3 regions of the Afifella sp. H1R genome follow, and region 2 is predicted to be linked to each of the others. Evidence: predicted binding sites of a transcription regulator. Region 2 holds the regulator's gene; each other region holds the start of a gene.

Region 1 (7,246 bases), 880 kb from region 2:
GCGGAGGACCGCAATGCTCTCTTCGAGTGAAATCCTGCTCCACGGCCTCTTCTGGTCGGCTCTGACCATCGGCACCTATTTTCTGGCGAAGCGCATCTATCTGCGCTGGCGGCAGCCTTTTTTGATGCCGCTCGCGATCACCCCGGCGCTTCTCATCCTGATCGTCGTCACCGCCGACGAGACCTACCGCGATTATATCCGCTCCACCGGCTGGCTCGTCAGCCTGCTCGGGCCCGCCATGGTCGCCTTCGCCGTGCCGATCTACGAGCAGCGTGCCCTGATCGCGCGCCACTGGCCGGTCCTCGTCGTCGGCATGCTGGCGGGCACGACCACGGCCATTCTCTCCGGCTGGACCTTTGCGAGCCTCGTCGGTCTCGACGACGCCCTGCGCCTCAGCCTTCTGCCGCGCTCCGTTTCGACCCCCTTCGCCATGGTCGTCTCCTCCGACATCGGCGGCGCCCCCGACCTCACCGCCGTCTTCGTCGTCCTGACCGGCGTCTTCGGCGCCATCCTCGGCGAGTTGATGCTGACCATCCTGCCGGTCAAATCGGCTCTTGCCCGCGGCGCCCTCTTCGGCGTCGCAGCCCATGCGAGCGGCACTGCCAAGGCCCACGAAATCGGTCACGAGGAAGGCTCGGTTGCCGGCCTCGTCATGGTGCTCGTCGGCCTTTTGAACGTCCTCGTCGCACCGCTGATCGCCCACGGCCTGCCCTATCTCTGAGCCCCTTCCACGGGCAGCCGCCTCAGGCCGGCTCCTCAAATCGGCTCTTCAGGCCGCCTTCAGTCTCTCGCCCGCAATCTCCCGCACCTGCCGAAGGTCATCGACGAAGGCACGGTAGGCACTCGCCTTGGCCTCCGCATCCGGCAGTCGCAGAAGATAGGACGGATGCACGGTGAGGAAGCCGGCAAAAGGCGGAAACTCCTGCCGGCCGCGCATCTTCGTCACGGAAACCTGTCGTCCCGAAAGCGCCAGCGCCGCTGTCCCGCCGAGCGCCACGACGAGGCGCGGCGATAGAAATTCAAGCTCCGCCATCAACCACCAGCGATAATGCTTCACCTCCGACAAGGTGGGCTTCTGGTGGATGCGCCGCTTGCCGCGCATCTCGAACTTGAAGTGCTTCACGGCATTGGTGAGATAAACCGAGCCGCGCCCGATCCCGGCCTCCGCCATCGCCCGATCAAGAAGCTGGCCGGCCGGCCCGACAAATGGCCTTCCCTGACGATCCTCCTGATCGCCCGGCTGCTCGCCGACAAAGACGATGTCGGCATCTAGAGGGCCCTCGCCGAGCACCGCACGCGTCGCTCCCGGCACCGCCCCCGACACCAATGGCTCCGAGGCAGCGATCCGCGCGTTGAGGTCTTGCAGGCTCTTCGGACGATCCTCACGCATTTTGTGGAGCGCCTTCTCCGGCGCGCGCCTGGGCGACGCGGCGGCCTCGCGCGCGATCATCTCGCGCACACGTGTCGGCGCGGAGCTGACGAGTTCCGGGATCGCCGCCACTTCCGGCATGTCGGCCCAGTAGCGCCGCGGCATATGCTGCGCCATCAATTTGGGATTGGCCCGCGCCGGGTTGAACGTCGCCGCATAATACGTGCGCCACCCCTCTTCGAATCCGTCGCCGGCGGCGGCCGGGTCGCGGCGCGCCGGCGGCCCTTCGACGAGCTTTTTGCCGTCCCAGTGGAGCGAACCGTCGGGCGTCAGGATCGACCAGGCCATATTGGCGAAGCGCTCGGCGAAAAAAGGCGCGGCCGCAGCCAAGGTGAAATGCGCCGGCTCGAAATAGGCGACGAAGCGTTCGTTTTCCTCGCTGCCCGAGCTCGCAGTCTCGCCCGCCGTGACACCCCCTTCCGTCACCACACGGCGAAAGCGCAGAAAGCCATGCATATGGTGGATGTCGCGCCGCACCTCCTGCTGCATGCGCGCAAGACGGTAGACGAGCGGATCGCTCGCCACCTCGAGAAGCCCGCGCTCGCCGCGCAAAATTCTCCACACGAGCCGATAGAGAAGCCCATAGCGCTCGTGGTCGCGGTGACAGACGACATCGGCGATGAGCCGTGTCACGGCGCGCGGCAACACGACCGGCGGCGCCTCTCCGGCAAGCGGCGCGCCGAAGAGATCCTGGGCACCCTCCGCCGCGAAGACGACATCCTCCGGCGCGACCCGGTCGCGCACGAGGACGCGCAGTGCCCGGCGAAAACCGTCGAGATCTGCCCCCGCCTTCATATCGATGCGCACGCGGGTCATCAGAACAGGCTCATTTGCTGGGCCGGCTCGGCGAGCCTTTGCCGCAGATCGAGCCGGTCGATGAGGGAGACGGGCCGGTGGTCCGGCGTGACGAGAAACGGCAGCGCCCGCTTCAGGCCCGCCGTCAGCCGCGCGAGATCTGGAAGTCGCAGCTTCTGGTGCCGGCGCGAGGTGAGAATGCGCTCCACCGCGCGCTGCCCGAGCCCCGGCACCCGCAAAAGCATCTCCCGCTCCGCCCGATTGACGTCGACCGGAAAGCGCTCGCGATGCTTCAGCGCCCAGGCGAGCTTCGGATCGACATCGAGCGCCAGCATGCCGTCCTCGCCGCTTTCCGCGACCTCGTCGGCCGAAAACCCGTAAAACCGCATCAGCCAGTCCGCCTGATAAAGCCGGTTTTCCCGGCGAAGCGGCGGCGCCTTCGCCGGCAGAAGCAGGCTCGCCTCGGGGATCGGGCTGAAGGCGGAATAATAGACCCGCTTCAACGCGTAATCGTCATAGAGCCTGGCGCTCGCCCGAATGATCGCGACATCCTTCACATCGTCTGCCCCGACGATCACCTGCGTGCTCTGCCCGGCCGGCGAGAAACGCCGTCGCTCGTCGCGCGCCTCCAAGATGCGCTCATGCATCTGCCCCATCGCCTCGGTGATCGTCCGGTCGTTCTTTTCCGGCGCGAGCGCTTTCAGGCTCGCCCCGCTCGCAAGCTCCAGATTGATCGACAACCGGTCGGCGTACCGCCCCGCCTCCTCGATCAGCCACGGGCTCGCCTCGGGGATCGCCTTGAGATGGATATAGCCCTGAAAGCCGTGGACGCGCCGGAGCGTCTTCGCCACCCGCATCATCTCCTCCATCGTCCGGTCGGGCGAGCGCGCGATGCCGGAGGAGAGGAAGAGGCCTTCGATATAGTTGCGTTTGTAGAATTCGAGCGTGAGCCGCACCACCTCCTCGACCGAGAAACGCGCCCGCGGCACGTTCGAGGAGCGCCGGTTGATGCAATAGGCGCAGTCGAACAGGCAGTAATTCGTCAGAAGGATTTTCAGAAGCGAGACGCAGCGCCCGTCCGGCGTGAAGGCGTGGCAGATGCCGGACGGCGCCGTCGCGCCGAGCCCGTTCTTGCCAGCCTTGCGCTTCGGCGCGCCCGACGAGGCGCAGGACACGTCATATTTGGCCGCGTCCGCCAGAATGCCGAGCTTGGTTGCGAGCTTCTCATCCATGCCGGGATGATGCCATGTTCTACTTTTGTTCGCAACAGGCTTAATTGGCGCCCGGTCTGAATCAGCCGGTCTGAATCACAACCTCCGAAGTTCAGCCCATCCGCTTCAATCGACTCGGGAATTTTCGGCCCGCGCCTCCGTCTCCGCATCCAGCACCGCGCGGATCTCTTGAAGCAAAGGATGAGCGTCGGTCGCGCGCCTCCCATAATCGAGATTGAATCGATAATCGAAGTCGGGCGGGTTAAGCCCCTGATTGTGCTGCAGGATCGTCTCGAGCTTATCGAGCCCCTTGGCGAGCCGCGCCTCCGCCGTCGCCCCCACCTCGTACTCCTCCCAGAGATCGAGGATCGCCTGCCGCCGCGCTGGGTCGAGCGGTGCGGTCAGTTGCAGAAGATCGGCGCGCTCCTGCGCCGCCTTCTCTTCGCCTGGCATCTGCACAACCGCCGGCACGTCGCCCGACAGGGTTTCGCCGAGATCGTGCACGATCAGGATCTTGAGAAGACGCGAAAAGTCGATCGTCCCAAAATCCTTTTCGAAAACGATCGCCATCAGGGCGAGCCGCCAGGTGTGCGCGGCTGTGCTCTCCGGCCTCCCCTCCGCCGTGAAGCCGGAGCGGAACGTGTCCTTGAGCCGCTCCGCCGCGCGCAGAAAATCGAGCGCGCCGGAAAGGTCCTCCTGCCTCATCATCCCCTCACAGCATGCCCGGACGGAAGAGCGCGCTCTTGTCGATGATCTCGCCGGACACCATGAAGATGCCGCCGCCCTTGTAATGCAGCGTCTCGGGATGTTCCGGCTCCGGCGCCACATGCGCCTTCACCACCTCGAAAACGAAGAAATTGTAGCGCCCGACGAGCGCATCCTCGAACAGCCGGCATTCGAAATTGGCGTGGCATTCGCCGATCATCGGCGCGCCCACCATCTCGGCCGGCTCGGCCGTCAGACCGAACTCCTCGAACTTGTCGATCCGTTCCCCGGAGGTGTTGCCGATCTTGACGACGGTATCGGTGAGCGCCGTCGTCGGCAGATTGATGACGCATTCGCCGCTCGCACGGATGAGCTCGAAGGAATGGTTGCCGGCGGAGATCATGCAGCCGACGAGTGAGGGCGAGAATTCCATGATCGTGTGCCAGCCCATCGTCATGATGTCGTGCTCGCCTTGATGGGCGGACGAGACGAGCACGACCGGCCCGGGCTCGAGATAGCGCCGCACATCCGACACGTCGAAATCGATTTTCCTCACCGCCGTCATCCTCCGCCTCCCTGAAATGGTATGGCTCCGTCCCGCCGCCGAATGCCGTCTGAGACCCGGTGAGGCCTCGCCAAGGCACGCATGCGGCATAGATGGAGCAACAGATCCACTCACATCTCAATCAGGTTCATTCCATGACAGAAAGCACGCAGATCCTCCTCGCGTCACGCCCCGAGGGCCGGCCAACGCCAGAGAATTTCCGCACGGAGACCGCACCCGTGCCGGCGCCGAAGGAGGGTGAAGTCCTCCTCAAGGTCCGCTACCTCTCGCTCGATCCCTATATGCGCGGGCGGATGAGCGCGGCGAAATCCTACGCCGCCCCGGTCGAGGTCGGCGCCGTGATGGAAGGCGGCACCGTGGCGGAGGTCGTGGAAAGCCGCGACCCGAATTTCGCAGCCGGCGACATGGTCCTCTCCTATTCCGGCTGGCAGACCCATGCGGTCGCGAAGGCATCTCATCTGCGCAAGCTCGATCCCGAAAAAGTGCCCGTCACCACCGCCGTCGGCGTGCTCGGCATGCCGGGCTTCACCGCCTACGCAGGGCTTCTGACGCTCGGAAAGCCGAAGGAAGGCGAGACGGTCGTCGTTGCCGCGGCGACCGGACCTGTCGGCTCCGCCGTCGGCCAGATCGCCAAGATCAAGGGCGCGCGGGCCGTCGGCATCGCCGGCGGACCGGAAAAATGCCGGGCGCTCACGGAAGACTTCGGCTTCGACGCGGCGATCGACCATCGCTCCGAAAGCTTCGCGGAGGATCTGAAAGCCGCCTGCCCGGACGGCATCGACGTCTATTTCGAAAACGTCGGCGGCCCCGTCTTCGAGGCGGTGCGCCCGCTTCTCAACTTTTATGCGCGCATGCCCGTCTGCGGCCTCGTCTCGCAATACAACGCCACCGGCCCGTTCGAGGGCCCGGACAAGCTGCCGGGCTTGATGCGCGATATCCTGACGAAGAGCCTCACCATCCGCGGCTTCATTCAGACGGAATTCAAGGATCAGATGCCGGACTTCCTCAAAGAGATGGGCAGCTGGGTCGCGGACGGACGCATCCGCTACAAGGAAGATATCGTCGAAGGTCTGGACAAGGTGCCGGACGCCTTCATCGGCCTTCTGGAAGGCAAGAATTTCGGCAAGCTGATCGTCAAAGTCGCCTGAGCCGACGAAAACACGCCATCACGAAAAAAGCCCCCGCCGCGGCGGGGGCTCAATCATCACGGAAAGACGCTGCGGCCGAGACCGCAGCGCCTGAAAAATCACACGGCGGGCGTGCGCGCCGCCGCGGCATAGGTGGACACGACGCGGTCGATATTGGCGAGGATCAAGGCCTCGGGCGTCGCCGCAAGCCGTCCGTCCGCCACCGCCGGGTAGAGCGCGCCGAGATACTGGCTGATGAGCGGCAGCGGCAATTGCCGGCCCTTGAGGCGCGTCAGGAGCGTCGTCACCGCGGCAACGGCCTTCGGCTGCGGCCAGTAATAGCGGATGCGGTCGGAATAGCTGAAATGGCGGTTGATGCGCTTCTCCGCGTCGCTGCCGTGGTAATATTTCGCCCATTCGCGCGGATCGCCGACGAGCACCTCTTCCATCGCGTGCTTCAGCGTCTCTTCAGGCGAAAGCCCGTCGAGCTCGACCGCAATCTGGTCGAGCCCGTAAAGCGCCTCGCGATAGGCGAAGGTGAGCGCCGGCCCGACCTTCAGGATCGGAAAGCCGTCATCGACCAGGCCCGCCAGAAGCTCCACCGGCTGATAATCGGTCGAATGCGCCTCGAAGACGAATTGCGGCATCTTCGACAGGACCGCACTCAACGAGGCCGCCTTCGCCCGGTCGTAGAAAACGATGTTCTCGTTGCCGTATTCGACACCGGGCTGCACCACGACGCCGATGGCGCGCGCGAACGCGTCTTCGAGCCCACGCGCCGCAAAAGCCGCACGATGCACCTCGACGGTAGCAAGTGCCGCTTCCGGATCGGTGACGGCCAGCTCTTCGATCTCTTCCATCGCCCCGCCCGGGATCGGCACTTCCGTGCCGATGACATAGACGGGAAGATCGAAGCCCGATGCCTTCGCCGCCCTTTCCGAGACGGCAGCAAGCCGCGCCGCCCGCTCCGCCGTCACCTCGTCGGCGAGTGCCACGCTCTCCCCGGCACATCCCATCGAGGTGTCGAGATGGATCTTGGTGAAACCGGCCTTCACGAAGGCCTCCACCATGGCCTCGGCCTTGCCCATCGCCTCTTCGGCCGGAAGGCTCTTCCAGGGATTGGGACCGAGATGATCGCCCCCGAGGATCAGCCGGCTCGTGTCGAAGCCGACCTTTGCGGCGATCTCTTCGACGAAGCGGCGGAAATCCGCCGGCGTCATGCCGGTATAGCCACCCTCGTGATTGACCTGGTTGCAGGTCGCCTCGATCAGAACCGGCCCGCCGGCCTTCAGGCCATGGCGAAGCGTCGCCTCGATGACCATCGGATGCGCCGAGCAGATGGAGGAAATGCCGACATTCTCATGTGCCTGATGCCGCCTTGGCAGGCTCGCCAGATAGGCCGTGCTCATGCCCT
Region 2 (7,246 bases):
CTGGCTGTCGGCTTTTCTTGTGGCGCCGCCGCCTATTTCATTTTGCCGCGCGAGCCGTTGCTTTCCGCGCTTCTGCCCGCAGCCTTGGCTGCGGCGGGTGCCGCGTGCCTCGCGTGGTGGCGCGGTGGCGGCGCCTATCCGTTGGTGCTCCTCGCCTGTTTTCTGGCCGGGATGTCGGCAGGCAAGCTTCGCGTTGAAAGCCTTCGCGCGCCGGTGCTCGAACATCCGCTGAGCAGTGAAGTGACCGGCCGGGTGGTGGCTGTCGAAACCCGCGCTGAACGAACGCCGCGGGTGGTCCTCGACCAGGTGCGCATTGAGCGTCTTTCTGCCGAAGAGACGCCGCACAGGGTCCGGCTTACCTTGCGCACCGATCTGCCGCCGATTGGCGCAACCGTGAAAGGGGCGGCGCGGCTCGCACCGCTGCCGGGCCCGGCGATCCCTGGGGGCTACGATCCTGCTCGGGCGGCGTTTTTCGATGGGATCGGCGCATCCGGTTTTGTCTTCGGCACTCTGACGGTCGTCGAACCACCGAGCGGCGTCCATGTGTTCCTGGCGATTGCGGCCATCCGCCGAGCGATCGCAGAGCGGATCACCGACGCGGTGGCAGGTCCGCCCGCCGCAATCGCGGCAGCGCTTCTCGTCGGCGATCGCGGCAAGATCGCGGATGCGGACGTCGACGCTCTGCGGATCGCGGGGCTTGCGCATATTCTTGCGATTTCGGGCCTGCATATGATGCTGATCGCCGGCACGGCCTTCTGGCTCGTGCGGGCGGTGCTGGCGTTGTCGGAACATATGGCGCTCGTTCTCCCGATCCGAAAGATCGCAGCGGCCGTCGCGCTCGCCGTCGGCGCCTTCTATTTGTCGATCTCCGGCGGCAACGTGGCGACGATCCGCGCCTTCGTGATGCTTGCGGTCATGCTGACGGCCGTCTTTCTGGATCGTCCTGCTCTCTCGCTGCGCAACCTCGCGATTGCAGCTTTCGTGGTCGTCGCGCTCCAGCCTGAGAGTGTGCTCGAACCGGGCTTCCAGATGTCCTTTCTGGCCGTCGCCGCCTTGGTGGCGGCCTGGGAAGCCTGGCGCGACCGTCCGCGCCAGGATCTTGCTGAACCCGCCCGCGGGCTCTCGCGACTTCTCCGCAGGCCTGTCGTGGCGATCGGTGCGGTCGGCTTGACCACGCTCGTCGCCGGTCTCGCCACATCGCCGTTCGCGGCTTTCCATTTCGGACGGCTCGCGTCCTACTCGCTCCTCGGCAATCTCATTGCGATGCCGCTCGTCTCGCTCATCGTGATGCCGGCGGGGCTCATCAGCCTGATTGCGATGCCGTTCGGTCTGGAAACCGTGCCGTTGACCGTCATGGCCTGGGGCATCGATCTCGTCCTCGCTTCGGCGCATTTCGTGGCGTCATTGTCGGGCGCCACCGTTATCGTCCCGCCGTTTCCCGCGATCGCGCTCATTCTGATGTGCGGCGGGCTTCTGTGGCTCAGCCTCTGGCGATCGCAGCTGCGCCTCTACGGCGTCGCGCCACTCTTGCTGGGGGCGCTGCTTGCATGGCTTCTTGGCGCCAGGCCCGACCTTCTGGTGGATGAGGCGGGGAGGGCGGTTGCTGCCCGTGACGTCGCCGGACACCTCCAAATCGTTGGCGCGCGGCAAGGCTCTTTCCTTGACGATGTCTGGCGCGAGGGCGAGCCGGAGGCGGAAGCCGCGGGAACGTCAGGCTTTCGTTGCGACGCCGAAGCCTGCGTTCTGGAGATGCCCGAAGGACTGACCCTCTCGCGCGTCACCGATCCGGTGGCTTTTTCGGAAGATTGCCGCCGCGCCGAGATTATCGTCACGCAACTGCGCGCGCCGAGAGATTGCGCGGCGCGCATCGTCATCGACCGCTCCGCGCTCGCCACCCATGGAGCGCACGCGCTTTTTATGGAGAGCAAACACCCGGACGGTGTAGCTCCGCACCTTGAACTTCGCACATCACGCCCATCCATCCGGCGACCGTGGCAGGGGTCGCCGGCACTCAGATGACGTCGAGGCCAGAAAGGCTGAGAAGCGCTCAGTAGCGGCGCAAAAGCCCCACGAGGCGACCCTGGATGCGGACCCTGTCCGGACCGAAGATGCGGGTCTCGTAGGCGGGATTGGCAGCCTCGAGCGCAATCGATGCACCTTTGCGGCGCAGACGCTTCAAGGTCGCCTCTTCGTCGTCGATCAGCGCCACCACCACATCTCCGCTGTCGGCACTGTCCTGACGACGGATGACCACGGTGTCCCCGTCGAGAATGCCGGCCTCGATCATGGAATCGCCGCGCACCTCGAGCGCGAAATGCTCGCCCTTCGAAAGGAGGTCCGGCGGCACGATGATGGAATGGCTCTGGTTCTGAATGGCGGAGATCGGAACGCCGGCTGCAATCCGCCCCATGACCGGGACGCTCGCGCCTCGCTCACTCTCTTCGAACGCTTCTTCCTCAACGGGTTGTGGCGCCTTGCCGAGCCGGCCTTCGATCACGCTCGGCGTGAAGCCACGCTGCTGCGGTCGCCCGAAACTCGGATTGACCGCGTCGGGAAGGCGCAGAACTTCCAGCGCGCGTGCCCGATTCGGCAGCCGCTTGATGAAGCCACGCTCCTCCAGGGCGGTGATGAGGCGATGAATTCCGGATTTCGACTTCAGATCGAGCGCGTCCTTCATCTCGTCGAACGAGGGCGGCACGCCCGATTCCTTCAGTCTTTCATTGATGAAGAGCAGAAGCTCGAGCTGCTTCTTTGTCAGCATTGCCGTCCCCTCGCGATGCGAGTCGCGTCTCGTGTACAAATCACGAACGCACACTACCTGTTCATGGCGTGTTCCACAAGCCTTGGGGGCCGCGCGCGGGTTTACGAGAGGGCTTGCGCGAGATCGATGACGGCAACCACATCGCCCGTCCGGGCCGCCGGAGCAAAGGGAGGGCGAATGATGAGGGCGTCCGAACGGGCAAGCGTCGCAAGAAGAGACGAATCCTGCTCGTCAGCGACCGTGACGGCTGTCCGCCCCTGCCATTCGACGAAGCGCGCCCGCAGATATTGCTGGCGGTTGCCGACCTCGGGCAACGCTGCTGCAAGCGGCAACAGGCGCGTTGGCTCGTTGCCTTCGGCGCCCTGCATCGCCCCGATAAGAGGCTTCAGAAAGACGAGTGCGCAAATGAGGGCGGAGACGGGGTTTCCGGGCAGGCCGAGCACCCGGGTGCGCCCGAGCGTACCGAACATGACCGGTTTGCCCGGCCGCATGGCGACGCGCCAGAAATCGACCTTGAGACCTTGTTCGGCGAGCGCCGGTTGGACGAGATCGTGGTCGCCGACCGAGGCGCCGCCGATCACCACCAGGATATCGGCATCCGCCGCGCCTGCTGCAGCATTGGCAATCGCTTGTTTGTCGTCGACGGCGACGCCGAGATCCCGCGCGAGACCGCCGCAGGCGGAAACCATTGAGGCAATCGCCACGCCGTTCGAGGAGACGATCTGATCCGGTCCGGGTTCCTCTCCGGGTTCGACGAGTTCGTCTCCTGTCGAAAGGATGGCCACGATTGGCCTCTGGCGTACCGGAACGATTGCATGGTTCATCGCTGCGGCAAGCGCCGTTTCGCGCGTTCCGATCCGGCGTCCGGCATGAAGAAGCGTCTCGCCCTCCCGGAAGTCGAAGGCCGCGGCGCGTATGTGTCGGCCTGACGCCACCGGCTCCAGAACCTCGATGCGGTCGCCGTCGGCGCGGGCGTTTTCCTGAATGAGGATGGCATCGGCCCCGTCGGGGACAGGCGCTCCCGTGAAAATGCGAACCGTCTCGCCCGTCCCGAGCGTCCCGGCAAAATGGGAGCCCGCGCGTGCTTCGCCGATCTGGCGCAGCCATGCGCCTGAGGGCGTATCGTCAGCGCGTACGGCATAGCCATCCATCGCAGACGCACGGAACGGCGGTTGGTTACGTCTCGCTGCAAGATCGCGCGCAAGCACCCGGCCGCGTGCTTCCGTCAGGGGGACACTCTCTTCCCCGAGGCGCGTGACGCCTTTGAGCATACGGGCAACGGCATCCTCGACGGAAATCAGGCTCATGTGTCGAAACGCCAATCGCCGGAAGCGCCGCCGCTCTTCTCCTCCAGGCGAATATCGCCAATCGTCATGGCCCGGTCGACGGCCTTCGCCATGTCGTAGATGGTGAGACAGGCGACGGAAACCGCTGTGAGCGCTTCCATTTCGACCCCCGTCTTGGCATCCACACGTGCCATCGCCCGAACGCGGAGCCCGGGAAGCTTCTCGTCGGGCAGAATATCGACGGCGATCTTCGACAAAGCCAGAGGATGACAGAGCGGGATGAGATCGGAAGTGCGCTTGGCCGCCATCACGCCGGCAATACGCGCGGTCGCGATGACGTCGCCCTTCTTCATGTCCCCATCGCGAATGAGGCGCAGTGTCTCCGGCGCCATGCGAACGCTTCCGCTCGCGACGGCGATGCGCGTCGTCAGCGCCTTGTCTCCGACATCGACCATTTCCGCGCGCCCATCGTCGGAAAGATGGGTGAGGTGATCTTTCATCCGGTGGCCTGCGGAGCCGGTGAGGCGAGGAGCCGACGGGTTGCCTCGGTCACGTCCTCGGAGCGCATCAGGCTTTCGCCGACGAGGAAGGCGTGGATGCGGCAGGCTTTCAGGCGAGCGATATCCGCAGGCGAAAAAATACCGCTTTCTCCGACAATTAGCCGATCTTCCGGAATCAGTTTCGCAAGCCGTTCGGAGGTCGCCAGATCGGTGTGAAAACTGCGCAGATCCCGGTTGTTGATCCCGATCATCGGCGAAGCGAGGGTGAGCGCGCGCTCGAGCTCCGGCTCGTTATGGACTTCGACAAGCACATCCATGCCATATTCGAAGGCGCTGTCTTCGAGGGCTTTTGCTTCATCGTCGGAGACCGCAGCCATGATGATCAAGATGCAGTCGGCCCCCCAGGCGCGTGCCTCAGCCACCTGATAGGGCGTGAACATGAAGTCCTTGCGCAATGCCGGCAGGGAGACGGCCGCGCGTGCTGAGGTCAGGAATTCTGGCGCCCCCTGGAAGGACGGGGCATCGGTCAGAACGGAAAGACAGGCGGCGCCGCCGTCCTGATAGGCTTGTGCAAGCTCAGGCGGATTGAAATCCGGCCTGATCAATCCCTTTGACGGACTTGCTTTTTTGATCTCGGCAATGAGGCCGGGCCGGTCCGCCTCTGCCTTGCGACGCAGAGCTGCCAGAAAACCGCGCGGCGCTTCCTGATCGGCGAGGCGGGCTTTGAGCTCCTGAAGCGGGATGGCAGCCTCGGCGGCTTCGATCTCCTGCCGCTTGTAGGCTTCGATTTTCTTGAGGATGTCGTTCACGAGGCTGGCGCCGCTTCGTTGGAGACACGCAGGAGCGCTTCGAGCGCGGCTTTTGCCTTGCCGGAATCGATCGATTCCTCGGCCATGTCGGCGGCTTCCTCGACGAGCTCGGACTTGCCAGCGACGATCAAAGCGGCTGCGGCATTGGCAACGACCACATCGCGGTAAGGACCGAGCTCACCGTCGAGAAGATCGCGGAGGGCGGCCGCGTTTTCCTCCGCCGTGCCGCCTTTCAGATCCTCCGGCAGCGCTTCTTTGACATCGAAATCCTGCGGATGGACCTCGAAGGTGCGGACATGCCCTTCCTTGAGCTCCGCGACATAGGTGCGTCCGGTGGTCGACACCTCGTCGATGCCGCCGGCATCGCCGTAGGTGCCGTGCACCACCCATGCCGTTTCCGCACCGAGGTTTTTTAGCGCGTTGGCAATGGGTTCGACCCATTCCTTGGAGTAAACCCCGAGCATATAGCGCTTCACCTTGGCCGGATTTGCGAGTGGGCCGAGGATGTTGAAGATCGTCCGAGTGCCGATTTCGACACGAGAGGGGCCGACATGGCGCATGGCGGCATGATGGTTCGGCGCGAACATGAAGCCGATGCCGGCCTCGCGGATACAGCGTGCGATCCCCTCGGGCTTGAGATCGACATTGACGCCGAGTGCCGTGAGGCAGTCGGCGGCACCCGAGCGGGAGGAAAGGGCGCGGTTGCCATGCTTGGCGACCGGGACGCCCGCACCCGCAACGACGAGCGCTGCACCCGTCGAGATGTTGTACGTGCCGGAGGCATCGCCGCCCGTGCCGACGATATCGATGGCGCCTTCGGGAGCCTCGACCGGCGTCATGCGAGAGCGCATCGATGTGACGGCGCCGGCGATCTCCTCGATCGTTTCACCGCGCACTCTGAGGCCCATCAAGACGGCACCGATCTGCGTCGGCGTCGCTTCGCCCGACATCATCACGTCGAAGGCCTGCTGCGCTTCGGCTTCGGTCAGGCTTTCACGATTGGCCAGCTTGGCAATCAGCGGCTTGAGATCGCTCATGAGAGCACCTTGGGGCTGGCGTCTGCCGCGCCCGTCGTCTGACGGAAGCTTGCGGCGAGCTTCAGGAAATTGTCCAGGATGCGATGACCGTGTTCAGAGGCGATGCTCTCGGGGTGAAACTGCACCCCGTAGACCGGATGAGACCGGTGCTGCACGCCCATGATCACGCCATCGGCCGTATGCGCCGTCACCTCGAGGCTCTCCGGCATACTCTCCGGCAAGATGGTGAGAGAGTGATAGCGGGTCGCCTGGAACGGTCCGTTGATGCCGTGAAAGACGCCCGCGCCCTCATGTTCGATGAGGGACAGCTTGCCATGCATGAGAGACGGTGCGCGCACCACTTCGCCGCCATAGGCCTGACCAATCGCCTGATGGCCGAGGCACACGCCGAAGATCGGCATCTGGCCGTTCGCCTTTTTGATCAAGTCCAGCGAAATGCCGGCTTCGTTCGGGGTGCATGGGCCGGGGGACAGAATGATGCCTTCGGGCTTTGCCGCGAGCACATCTTCCGTCGACCATTCGTCATTGCGCAGAACCTTTGTCTCGGCGCCGAGTTCGCCAAGGTAATGCACGAGATTCCAGGTGAAAGAATCGTAGTTGTCGATGACGATGAGCATGGGCGGCCCGCGTTTGTCTGTCATCTGCACGGATTAGGCGGGGAGGGCGCGGCGGTCAAGAAACGCCGCGCCGCACGGATGCAAGTGGCCTCTCAGATGTCGGAGACGCGCTATTGTCCGCGGCCGGCCTGGTTGGCGAAGCGGCGCGCCTCTTCGGCCGCCCGAAAAAGCGCTTTCGCCTTGTTCACGCATTCCGCCTGTTCTGAATCCGGGTCGGAATCGGCGACGATCCCGGC
Region 3 (7,246 bases), on a different contig from region 2:
GATAGTCCGGTCCTGGCGCGCCTTACGCGGTGGCGACAGCCTGATTCGCTGTGAACAGCCCGACCTTCAGATCTTTTGCGCGGTAAATGACTTCTCCGTCGGCCTTCAGCCAGCCATCGGCGATGCCGAGCGTGAGTTTGGAGCGCAGGATGCGCTTCAGCTCTATTCCGTACTCCAGTCGTTTGACGGTCGGAAGAACCATACCGGAGAATTTCACTTCTCCGACGGAGAGCGCGCGGCCCTTGCCCGGGGCACCGAGCCAGCCGAGGAAGAAGCCGAGAAGCTGCCACAGGGCATCGAGACCCAGGCAGCCCGGCATCACCGGATCGCCATGGAAATGGCAGGGAAAGAACCAGAGGTCGGGACGGACCTCCATCTCGGCACGGATCCGCCCCTTGCCGTATTCGCCACCTTCGTCAGCAATCTCCGAAATACGGTCGAACATCAGCATCGGCGGCAGCGGCAATTGCGCATTGCCCTCCCCGAAAAGCTCTCCCCGCCCGCAGGCAAGAAGGTCCTCATACTCGAAATGGCTGCGCCGCTCATTCATTGCATTGGTCTTTCTGTGAGGCGGGTCATTTGGGTTCCTTAACGACAACCCGCTACCTAACATACCGCGCCGCGTAGCGAAACCGAGCCGCGCGGCAACAGCGACACAGCGTCAGAGTTGTCAGAACGATACAAATTCGCATATAGGGCTAAAGGCAGCGTCCTATAAACTCTTTGACTGCCGAGAGCGAGCTGACATGACGGCTATACACAACCACAATTCGCCTGAGCAGCTGACCCGTTGGCTGCGTCGTGCCGGTCTGCGGCCGACGAGACAGCGTGTGGCCCTGGCCGGCTTGCTGTTCAAGAAGGGTGATCGGCATATTTCCGCAGAGCTTCTGCACGAGGAAGCGCAACTGATGCGGGTGCCGGTCTCGCTTGCGACGATCTACAACACCCTGCATCAGTTCACCGAAGCCGGGCTGCTGCGAGAAGTCGCAGTCGATGGGGCGCGGACCTATTTCGACACGAACGTGTCCGACCACCACCATTTCTTCGTCGAAGGGGACAATTCCCTTATCGATATCGATGGTCCAGTGAGCCTGACGCACGTTCCCGAGCCCCCCGAAGGCATGGAAATCACCGCCGTCGAGGTCGTGGTGCGGGTGCGTCGCCGGACAGACGCCTGAGACGAAAGCCAGGTCGCAATTCCTCAGGCGTAGCGGCCTAAGAGAGCTTTGCGCCGGACGGAGCTGCAGCCTCTCGCCCCATCGGGCGTTTCCCAGACAATTGCTTGAAGCGAAGGGCCGGCGGCGCCTTCGCTGAACGGCGATCGGTCGTCAAATGGGAGGAGCTTCGATGGCAAATGTCAGGCTTAGCGGCGTCGATAAGGCCTTCGGCAAGGTCAAAGTGCTCGAGGGCATCAACCTCGATATCGAGGATGGGGAATTCGTCGTCTTCGTCGGCCCATCCGGTTGCGGCAAATCCACGCTTTTGCGCGTGATCGCCGGGCTTGAAGACATCACGCGCGGCACGCTCGAAATCGGCGGAGAGATCGTCAACGACCGCACTCCGAAGGAGCGCGGCATCGCCATGGTGTTCCAATCCTACGCGCTCTATCCGCATATGAGCGTGTACGACAACATGGCCTTCGGGCTCCGCCTCGACAAAGGGGCCGGGCGCGATGCGGTGGACAAGCGGGTTCGCGAGGCGGCGCGCATTCTCCAGATCGAGCCCTATCTCGACCGGCTGCCGAAGGAGCTTTCCGGGGGCCAGCGCCAGCGCGTGGCGATCGGGCGCGCGATCACCCGGGACCCGGCGGTCTTTCTCTTCGACGAGCCCTTATCGAACCTCGATGCGGCGCTGCGCGTGCAGACGCGCATCGAGATCGCCCGTTTGCACGAGAAGATGCCCGACACGACCATGATCTACGTGACCCACGACCAGGTGGAGGCGATGACGCTCGCCGACCGCATCGTCGTGTTGAACAAAGGCCGGGTCGAGCAGGTCGGCACGCCGTTGGAGCTCTACCACCGGCCAGACAATTTGTTCGTGGCGAAGTTCATCGGCTCGCCCGCCATGAACATTCTAGCTGCCACCTTCAGCACCACGCAGGACGGGCTGCGGGTCGCACCCGAAGGCGGCAGAGACCTCACTCTCCCACGCTCCGAGGGGATCGCCATCCCACAAGGCCCTGGTCATCTCGGTGTCCGACCGGAAAGCCTCCGCCTCGCGGAAGCCGGCGAGGCCACATTGATCGAAGGCGAGGTGACGCTGGTGGAGCTTCTGGGCGAGGTCACGCTCGTCTACGTCGATATCGGCCGCCAAGACGATCCCGTGGTGGCGAAACTTGCCGGCGAAGTGGCGGTCGAGCGCGGCGAAAGCGTGCGTCTTGCTGCCAATGCCGAAGATTTGCAGCTCTTCGACGCAAACGGCCGGGCTCTTCGACACCAACGAGTGCAGAAAGCCGCCTGACCGGCCGTTTTTCGCGGACGTGCCACACGGGCGATCACGCTCGGGCGAGGACGCATGGCGCCGCTCATCCCCCCTGCGGATGATCGCGGGAAGAGGCTCGAGCGCCCCTTTTCGGCATCACTCGGCCTTTGGTTTCCGCGGCTTTTCCGCGGATGCGCGCCTCATGCGGCCGCGGCAAGCAGAGACGCGCTCTGGCGGTAGCTCAAGGCCTCCGCCACATGGATGCGGCGCACCTTTTCCTCCTGGTCGAGGTCGGCGAGCGTGCGCGCGACCTTGAGGACGCGGTGGTAGCCGCGCGCCGATAAGCCCATCGCTTCCGCGGCATCGCGAATGAGACGGGCACCGGCCTCGTCCGGAGCTGCGACATCTTCCACCACGCGACTGCCGGCGCGCGCATTGATGCGCAGGCCCGGCAGGCCGCGGGACATGTAGCGCTCCGCCTGCATCGCACGCGCCGCCGCCACACGCTCGCGCACGGCCGCACTCGGCTCCGCCTCGGCCGGCCCGATCAGATCGATGGCGGAGAGTGCCGGCACCTCGATGCGAAGATCGATGCGGTCGATCAAAGGCCCTGAGAGCCGGGCCTGATAATCGGCCGCACAACGGGCGCCGCGCCGGCAGGTATGCCCGGGCTCGCCCGCCATACCGCAGCGACACGGGTTCATCGCCGCAATCAATTGAAACTCAGCCGGGTAGGTGACCCGGTGATTGGCGCGCGCGATGACGGCTTCGCCGGTTTCGAGCGGCTGGCGCAGCGAATCCAGCACGGCCGGCGTGAATTCCGGCAATTCATCGAGGAAGAGCACGCCGTGATGGGCAAGCGACACCTCGCCCGGACGCGCATTGATGCCGCCGCCGACCATCGCCGCCATGGAGGCCGAATGGTGTGGCGCCCGATAGGGTCGCTGGCTCGACAGCCGCCCGCCGGCAAGTGTCCCCGCGATCGAGGAGATCATCGACACGTCGAGGAGTTCGCGCGGCGCAAGCGGCGGCAAGATCGAAGGCAGCCGGCTCGCCAGCATCGATTTGCCGGCCCCCGGAGGGCCGATCATCAGCATGTTGTGGCCACCGGCTGCGGCAATCTCCAACGCCCGTTTGGCGCTCTCCTGACCGCGGATCTCTGAGAGATCGGGAAGGGCCTCGCTCGCGGCGCGAAGTGCGGGCTTGGGCTGGGACAGGACCTGACTGCCGGCGATGTGATTGGCGAGCGCAATCAGGCTCTTCGGCGCCAGAATGGCGAGTTCTTCACCGGCCCACGCAGCCTCCCCGCCGCAGGTGGCGGGGCAGATGAGCCCCTTCTTCAGCGCATTGGCACTGATGGCGGCCGGCAGCACACCCGCCACCGCTTCGATGCGACCGTCGAGGCCGAGTTCCCCAAGCACCACATGATCGCTGACGGCATCGCCCGGAATGGCGCCCATCGCCGCCATCAGGGCAAGCGCGATCGGCAGATCATAATGGCTGCCTTCTTTCGGAAGGTCTGCCGGGGCGAGATTGACGGTGATGCGCTTGGCCGGAAGCGCGAGACCCGACGCATGAATCGCCGCCTGCACACGTTCTCGACTTTCCGCCACCGCCTTGTCGGGCAGGCCGACAATGTTGAAGAGCGTGCGCCCCGGCGCGATCAGCACCTGGACATCGACGGGGATCGCCTCGACCCCGCGAAAAGCCACTGTCGTAACGCGAGAAACCATCGTCCCCACCCCCGTTCTGATTGCAGAATGACTCAGCTTTTGGAGGATGACAAGAACGAAAAAGGAACACGATCCGAGAGGCGCACCTGTTGCGCAAGAGAAACAATATGAAACGCATCAGTCACTTTTTTGCGTTTCCGGGCCCCCAGTCCTTGAAACCGTCACGCCCGCGGACTTTATGACAAATACATAACATTCGCGGCGGATCGACGCTGCGGGTGCGAACAGGCGGCCGGGGCACATGGTCTGCGATTCGATTGAAAAGAGGCGCGCTTCGGCGCGCCTAAGGGCGTTTTTTGCGCCGGTTTGGGCGTTCGTCGCCGGACCGGAAACGATGCACGCGCAAGCGGACCGGCGGTCCGAGGCGGGCATCGTCAATCTCAGCCGGGCGATCCCGTTTGCGCGCGGAGGTCGACGGCTCTGCTTTGTCGATCCCTCACGCAAAGATCGCGGGATCAAGGTGCGGCGACCGGATTACACGCTGGCCGACCAGCGCCGGTCAAAGGCCGCGTGGAAGCGTCTGCGACCGCTCGTGCGCTTCGACGACAACCGTCAGGACGAGCACATTCTGCGCCGCCTCGGCCAGGTCCGCGGCGAGGCAGCCTTCGCGCATGTTGCGCGGCAGTTCGGCTTCCTACGGACAAGCCTCGGGATGGGGCTCTCGGTGGAGCTCATTCGCGACGGCGACGGCGAGATCTCACGCACGCTCGAAAGCTATCTGACGATCCACGGCTATTCGCCGGAATGTCAGGCGGCCGTTGAGACGTTTTGCGACCATCTCGTCACCTATCGCGTGCCGACGCGAAAAATCATGTTGTGCAATGTTCTCGTCCAGGAAGACATCGACGGCCAAATCCGCCGGCTCGTCCTCATCGACGATTTCGGCACGACCAATTATTGCCCGTTCTTCCTGCGCACCGACGCGTCGCAAGAACGCAAGGTGTTGCGCAAGGTCGACGATTTCGTCGCCCGCATTCACGGCTTCGTCGCCGGCGAGGTGATGCCGTCGGCCGTCTCGCTTCTCGACTGAGCCAGGCTTGAGGGCGGGGGTTCTGCCCCGCCCGTCAGCCCACGCAGCGCTGTTCGATCGCGTCCCACACCATCGCAGCCGCATCGATATCCGAAAAACGCTGCAACTCGCGGATGCCTGTCGGCGAGGTGACGTTGATCTCCGTCATCACGTCGCCGATCACGTCGATGCCGACGAGAATGAAGCCGCGCGCCTTGAGTTCCGGGCCAATGCGCGCGCAGATTTCGCGGTCGCGGTCGGTGAGATCGGCGGCGACAGCCTTGCCGCCGACATGCATGTTCGAGCGCGCATCACCCACCGCCGGGATCCGGTTGATCGCACCGGCGGGCTCGCCGTCGACGATGATGATGCGTTTGTCGCCCTTGCGGATCTCCGGCAGATAGCGCTGCACGACGAAGGGCTCGCGGAAGGTCGTTTCGAAAAGTTCGATCAGCGAGGACAGGTTTTCGTCCCCCTCGCTGATGCGGAAAACGGCGGCACCACCATTGCCGTAGAGCGGCTTCAAGATGATGTCGCGGTGCTTTTCGCGGAAGGCGCGGATCGCTGCGATGTCGCGGGAGATCAACGTCTCGGGCATCAGATCGGAAAATTCGGTGACGAAGAGTTTTTCCGGCGCGTTGCGCACATGGGCCGGATCGTTGACGACGAGGGTCTTCGGGTGAACGCGCTCCAAGAGATGCGTCGCCGAGATATAAGCCATGTCGAAGGGCGGATCCTGACGCATCAGGACGACATCGAAATCTTCGAGCCCGAGCTGCTGATCCGCCTCGTCGAGCTCGTAATGGCGGCCGACCTCGTCGGCAACGCTCACCGCCCGCATGCGGGCAAAGACGCGGCCGGCTTCCATCGAAAGGTGCCGCGGCTCGTAATAGAAGAGGCTGTGGCCGCGCTTTTGCGCCTCCAGCATCAGCGCGAAGGTAGTATCGCCGCGAATATCGATCTGAGCGATCGGATCCATCTGCACTGCGACTGAAAGGGCCATTGGTCTCTCCGTTCTTCTGGCTTCTGCGTTAGCCGCGCTTCATTCCCGATGCAATCAAGTGGCCCGATGCAATCGAGTGGCCGGAGGCATTCAATTGGGAGGGCGAAAGGCGTCCGCAAGATGCCGAGGCAAACGAAAAGGCGAAACGAGAACGAGATCGAAGCGCTGCGTGAATTGCATGGCGGCGGGATGCCGCGAGGTCCAAACGCTTGCGGCGGCGCCGATGCGCCTTTCGCTGCGTGGGGTAAGCGCCCAGTCTGCCGCTGCTCTTTCACCGCGAAGCTTCACCTCGACGAAGGCGACGGTGCGGCCGCGACGGGCAATGAGATCGATCTCGCCAAGTGGCGTCCGGTAGCGGCGTGCGAGGATCCTATACCCCTTCATCATGAGGAAGAGCGCCGCCGCCATCTCGGCCATATGGCCCTGTCGGTAGGCCCGGCGCCGCTTCTCGCTCATTCAGTGCCCCCCGTCTCTCACTCCTTGCCGAGCGACAGCGCACGCTGATAGAGCGCGCGCCGCGGCAGGCCGGTTTCCTCCGCAACCTCGCGGGCGGCATCCTTGACCCCCATCGTGCCGAGACGCTCGGCGAGCATGCGGTCCAGATCGGCCTCATCGAAGCCTTCACCCGCCTCCCTGGGGGCTGGGGGCCCGATCACGACGACAATCTCGCCTTTGTCCTGTTCGCCCGCCGCGTCGGCAAGATCGGCGAGCGAACCACGCAGGAACGTCTCGTGCAGCTTCGTCATCTCCCGGCACAGACAGACGGGCCGATCTCCGAGGATCTCGTTTGCGTCGCGGGCGAAGGCCTGGAGCCGATGCGGCGCTTCCAGAAGAACGAGGGCGAAGGGAAGATCGGCGAGCCGCCGAAGCGCGTCGCGCCGGGCTTTCTCCTTCGCCGGCAGAAAACCCAGAAAGAGCGTCGCCTCGGCCGAAATCCCGGCAACGCTCAAGGCCGCGGTGAGGCTCGAGGCGCCGGGGATCGGATGGACGGCAACACCTTCGGCGACCGCACGCGCGACGAGCCGCGTGCCGGGATCGGAGACGACCGGCGTGCCGGCATCCGTGACGAGCGCCACG

The links. The regulator LexA, encoded in region 2, represses DNA repair genes until DNA is damaged. The targets are predictions, from matches to a motif close to TGTTCNNNNTGTGTTCNG.
Region 1: L0F51_RS07305 (putative DNA modification/repair radical SAM protein) is a predicted target of LexA. The motif match lies at 3,472-3,489, and genes of this name have one in related genera.
Region 3: L0F51_RS15130 (YifB family Mg chelatase-like AAA ATPase) is a predicted target of LexA. The motif match lies at 4,209-4,226, and genes of this name have one in related genera.

The regions. Positions count from the first base shown of each region.
Region 1 is NZ_JAKEDY010000001.1:1,525,710-1,532,955, forward strand. Features, by position in the region: gene L0F51_RS07290 (CidA/LrgA family protein) at 1-30, shown strand, start outside; gene L0F51_RS07295 (LrgB family protein) at 14-721, shown strand; gene L0F51_RS07300 (UdgX family uracil-DNA binding protein) at 770-2,245, opposite strand; gene L0F51_RS07305 (putative DNA modification/repair radical SAM protein) at 2,245-3,456, opposite strand; gene L0F51_RS07310 (HD domain-containing protein) at 3,562-4,140, opposite strand; gene L0F51_RS07315 (flavin reductase family protein) at 4,148-4,705, opposite strand; gene L0F51_RS07320 (NADP-dependent oxidoreductase) at 4,840-5,853, shown strand; gene L0F51_RS07325 (D-tagatose-bisphosphate aldolase, class II, non-catalytic subunit) at 5,952-7,241, opposite strand; gene L0F51_RS07330 (sugar kinase) at 7,238-7,246, opposite strand, start outside.
Region 2 is NZ_JAKEDY010000001.1:649,366-656,611, forward strand. Features, by position in the region: gene L0F51_RS02950 (ComEC/Rec2 family competence protein) at 1-2,019, shown strand, start outside; gene lexA (transcriptional repressor LexA) at 2,048-2,761, opposite strand; gene glp (gephyrin-like molybdotransferase Glp) at 2,863-4,068, opposite strand; gene moaC (cyclic pyranopterin monophosphate synthase MoaC) at 4,065-4,547, opposite strand; gene trpC (indole-3-glycerol phosphate synthase TrpC) at 4,544-5,356, opposite strand; gene trpD (anthranilate phosphoribosyltransferase) at 5,353-6,393, opposite strand; gene L0F51_RS02980 (aminodeoxychorismate/anthranilate synthase component II) at 6,390-7,010, opposite strand; gene trpE (anthranilate synthase component I) at 7,121-7,246, opposite strand, start outside.
Region 3 is NZ_JAKEDY010000002.1:766,720-773,965, forward strand. Features, by position in the region: gene fabA (3-hydroxyacyl-[acyl-carrier-protein] dehydratase FabA) at 23-550, opposite strand; gene irrA (iron response transcriptional regulator IrrA) at 747-1,178, shown strand; gene L0F51_RS15125 (ABC transporter ATP-binding protein) at 1,348-2,463, shown strand; gene L0F51_RS15130 (YifB family Mg chelatase-like AAA ATPase) at 2,625-4,157, opposite strand; gene L0F51_RS15135 (YrbL family protein) at 4,492-5,187, shown strand; gene gshB (glutathione synthase) at 5,222-6,169, opposite strand; gene L0F51_RS15145 (YraN family protein) at 6,260-6,625, opposite strand; gene rsmI (16S rRNA (cytidine(1402)-2'-O)-methyltransferase) at 6,643-7,246, opposite strand, start outside.